DNA from 2 places in the Micromonospora sp. LHW51205 genome. Region 1 is predicted to be linked to the other one. Evidence: riboswitches for the same ligand, from Rfam matches in the RefSeq annotation. Region 1 holds a riboswitch; the other holds the start of a gene.
What was found. Region 1 has a riboswitch for thiamine pyrophosphate ahead of DQE82_RS11920 (ECF transporter S component). Riboswitches for the same ligand answer to the same signal wherever they lie in the genome.
Positions count from the first base shown of each region.

Region 2: another riboswitch for thiamine pyrophosphate. It lies ahead of thiE (thiamine phosphate synthase); the one in region 1 lies ahead of DQE82_RS11920 (ECF transporter S component).

Region 1 is NZ_QMEZ01000002.1:847,132-849,323, reverse strand. It holds gene DQE82_RS11925 (ABC transporter ATP-binding protein) at 1-691, opposite strand, end outside; gene DQE82_RS11920 (ECF transporter S component) at 800-1,390, opposite strand; TPP riboswitch at 1,466-1,572, opposite strand; gene DQE82_RS11915 (alpha/beta fold hydrolase) at 1,649-2,192, shown strand, end outside.
Region 2 is NZ_QMEZ01000012.1:154,127-156,318, forward strand. It holds gene thiO (glycine oxidase ThiO) at 1-372, opposite strand, end outside; gene thiE (thiamine phosphate synthase) at 366-992, opposite strand; TPP riboswitch at 987-1,098, opposite strand; gene DQE82_RS29555 (DUF559 domain-containing protein) at 1,217-2,128, shown strand.

The sequences.
Region 1 (2,192 bases):
CGCCGTGCGCGGCGAAGACCGCAGCGGGCGGCCCGTCGGCGCGCACCCCGCCGCCCGGTTCCAGCACCACCACGCGGTCGACCAGCGGCAGCGCCTCGGTGACCCGGTGCTCCACCAGGACCATCGTGGTGTCCGGGTCGAGCGCGTTCGCGACGGCCCGGCGGATCAGCGCGGCGCCGGCCGGGTCGAGGTTGGCGGTGGGCTCGTCCAGCAGCAGCAGTCCGGGGCGCAGCGCGAGCGTGCCGGCCAGGGCGAGCCGCTGCTGCTCGCCGCCGCTGAGCGCGGCGGTCGGCCGGTCCCGGTCGTACGGGAAGCCGACCCGGCGCAGCGCCTCGTCGACGCGGGGCCAGATCTCCCCGGCGGGCACGCCCCGGTTCTCCAGCCCGAACGCGACGTCGTCGCCGGAACGGGCCATGACGAGCTGGGTCTGCGGATCCTGGAACAGGATGCCGACGCGCTCGCGGGCCTTGCGCGGGTCCAGCCCGTCGATCTCGACGGTGCCCTCCTGCTCGCCGGAGTCCTCCGGCAGCAGCCCGGCCAGCGCCGCCAGCAGCGTGCTCTTACCGGCGCCGGAGGGTCCGAGCAGCAGCACCCGCTCGCCGCTCTCCACGCGCAGATCCACCCCGCGCAGAGCCCAGCGTTTCCGTCCCCCGTGCCGCCACCCGAACCCCCGCAGCACCACCCCGCTCACCGCCCACCACCCCCTCTCCCGGCCCAGCCTGCGTGATCAAGGAGTTCGCGTCCGGAAAACCGTGCCCGGCGGACGCAAACTCCTTGATCACCGGGGCGGGGCGAGCCGTCAGACCAGGGCTCGGTCGCGGCCGGCGGGGAAGCGGTCCAGGACGCCGGTGTTCGCCAGCGCGCGGGTGAGGGCCACCGCACCCAGGCCGGCCACCAGCAGACAGCTGAGCACGCCGAACGCGATGTAGGGCAGCCGGAACGTCGTCCAGCTCGTGCCGGGGTACCAGTAGAGAGCGTCGAACAGCGTGGCGAAGAGGCCGCCGCACGCGCCGGCGAGCGCCGCCGTGAGCGGCCGGTGGAGGCGGTACCGGGTGGCCGCGAAGACCGCCTCGACGCCCAGGCCCTGCACCGCGCCCTGGAGGATCGCCATCGCACCGTAGGGGGAGCCGAGCAGCACCGAGACGGCCGAGGCGACGGTCTCGGTGAGCAGCGCCGCTCCCGGCTTGCGGACGATGAGCGCGCTCAGCACGGCCGGGATGAGCCAGACGCCGTACATGACCGACTGGAGCGGGGCGAAGAAGGCGAACGGCCCGTCGCTGCCCTTCCAGAGGATGTTCCAGAGCTGGAACACGACGCCGAAGGTGACGGCGATGACCGAGGCGACGACGATGTCGACGGTACGCCAGCGGTTGCTGTCGGTGTGGTTCACGGTTGGCTCCCAGTTCGTCGAGGTGAACCAGGAGAAGACGCACGCCGCGCCCGGTGGTCACCGGACGGCGACGCGGCTGGAGGTCGACCGAACTCCCTGCGCTGGCATTACCCAGATCAGGTTCGAGGGTCTGCGGGCACCGGCCCGCACTCTCAGCGCTGTGCGCTCCCCTGTCGGATGTGAAGTTGTCTCGTCGCAGACGCTAGCACCGACCACGGGCCCCGGCCCAGCAGGGCGAGTGTCGGTATGGTGGCGATCATGCTGGTGGATGCGCGGGGACTGACGTTCGAGGTACGCGCCGGCGGCCCCGAGGGCGGTGACCCGGTCCTGCTGCTGCACGGATTCCCGCAGCACTCCGGCGAGTGGGACGCGGTGACGCCCGCGCTGCACGCCGCCGGGCTGTGCACGTACGCGCTCGACCAGCGCGGCTACTCGCCCGGCGCGCGTCCGGCGGACGTCGGGGCGTACCGGATTCCGGAGCTGGTGGCCGACGCGGCCGGCGTGCTGGATTCCCTCGGGGTGACCCGCGCCCACCTGGTCGGCCACGACTGGGGCGCGATCGTGGCGTGGGGTCTGGCGGCGGCGCACCCGGAGCGGGTGCGGACGCTGACCGCGGTGTCGGTGCCGCACCCGGCCGCGATGGGGCACGCGCTCGCCACCGACCCGCGGCAGAAGGTCAAGTCCGCGTACATAGCGTTGTTCCGTAAGCCCGGTACGGCGGAGCGGGTGCTGCTGGCGTGGAACGCCGCCACGCTGCGCAAGCTGCTCAGCGGCGTGGGCGACGCCGGCGCGGTGGCCCGGT
Region 2 (2,192 bases), on a different contig from region 1:
CCGCCTCGCCTCGGCCAGGTCGTCGGCGGTGAGCCCGACGACGAGCGTGCCCTCGGTGCGATAGCCGATGTCGACGCCGCTCGCCTCGGCCAGCTCGGTCGCGAAGCCGGGCCAGCGGGCGGCGGACTCGACGAGCAGCGCGGTGAGTTCGTGCTCACCGAAGTACGCCTCGGCGACCGGCGACAGCATCCCGGCGGCCACCGACGACGCGCCCGACCCGGGCCGGTCGTCGTGCACCACCACGCGCAGTCCACGTTGCGCGCACCGCCACGCGATCGCCCACCCGACAGGCCCGCCCCCCACCACCGCCACGTCGTTAAGGAAGGGCCCCCTGTTAACGCCTCCGGTAGAGGAAGGGCCCCCTGTTAACACGTCAGGGCCCGCAGCAGCTCGGCGGTGGCGTGCGCGGGATCGGCTGCCCCGCTGAGCGCGCCGACCACCGCCACCCCGTACGCCCCGGCGGCCCGCAGCTCCGGCACGCTCGAGGCGGTCACCCCGCCGATCGCGATCACCGGCACGGTCACCGCTTCGGCGACCGCGCGTATCCCCTCGGGGCCGATCGGTTCCGGCAGGCCGGACTTGGTGGTGGTGACGTGGCACGGGCCCACGCCCAGGTAGCTCGCGCCCGCGTCCACCGCGGCCCGGGCGGTCACCGGTTCGCGGGCGGTCGCCCCGAGCACCGCGTCCGGGCCGAGCACCCGGCGCGCGGCACGCACCGGCAGGTCGTCCGCGCCGACGTGGCCACCGGCGGCGTCCACCGCGAGCGCCACGTGCAGCCGGTCGTTGACCAGGCACTGTGCTCCGTACGGCCGGCAGGCGTCGACCACCAGCCGGGCCAGCTCGTACGCCTCCCGGTCGGTGGCGTCGTCCTCCACGCGCACCTGCACGACGAGGTCTGCGCCCGCCACGGGCAGTGCGGCACGCAACACGGCGAGCGGGTCACGCCCCGGCCGGGTGTCGGTGATGAGATGCAGTCGTCCCAGGGACAGCACGGCAACGCTCCTCCCTGCGCCGGCATTACCCGGATCAGGTTCGACGGTCGGGGGCTCCCAGCCCCCCTCTCAGCCCGGTCCGCACCGGGCTCCCGTGGGTCACTTGCGGCCTACCGTACGACGCCTCCAGCCCGTACGGAAGCCCGGGTGAGGTTTTTCCCAGGAACCAGCCGTCCGCCGGATCGGGGCAGCGGGTGACCGTCCCGTCACGACACGCTGCCTGGGTGTCCGTTCCCGCCCGTGTTCCGCGCCGCCTGGAGATCCTGCCGTTCCGGGGCAGCGACGCCGTCTCCGAAGGGCTACTCACCTGGACGATGCTGCGCGGGCAGACCTGGATCCGCCTGCTGCCGGACGTGTACGTGCACCGCGACGGGTACCGCGCCGACGACCACCGGATGTGGTGCGAGGCGGTGGCGTTGCGCCTGCCGCCGGGTGTCGTGCTGGCGGGGCGCAGCGCCGCGTGGTTGTTCGGCGCGGACGTGCTCCCCCGCGACGCGCCGGTGACAGTACTGTTGCCGACTGCTGCGCGGCTGCGACCGCACCCACGGTTGCGGTTGGTCCGGTCACCGCTGCCGGAGCGGGACCGCACCCTCGTCGGCGGGCTGCCGGTCACCACGCCCCTTCGCACGGCGTTCGACCTGGGCCGGCAGGGCTCACTCGCCGAGGCGTTGGTCGCCGTCGAGGCGCTGCTGCGTCGCCGGGCCGTGAAGCTGCCCGCCCTGCGGGCCTACGCCGCCGCCCGGCCGGGCTGGCCGGGCGCTCCGCTGTTGCGCGAGGTGCTGGCGCTGGCCGAGCCGTTGAGCGAGTCCCCGATGGAGACTCGCCTGCGGCTGCTCCTGCTCGACGCCGGCCTCGGCCCGCTCACCGCTCAGCACGAGGTACGCGCCGGTGGACGCTTCGTGGCCCGGGTGGACCTGGCCTGGCCGGCGCTCCGCATCGCGGTCGAGTACGACGGCGACCACCACCGCGAACGGGCTCACTTCCGCCGGGACGTGGCTCGCCTGAACGCGCTGCGCGCGGCCGGGTGGCTCGTGCTCCGCTTCACCGCCGACGACGTGCTACGCCGGCCCGACGCCACAGTGGCCCTGGTGCGCCAGGCCTTGGCAGAACGTCGTGCCACCGAGGCGAACCACTGATCCGCGCCCGCCGCCACGAGCCTCACCCCGCTACGCCCCCGGCCCGCCACACGTCACCGCTGGC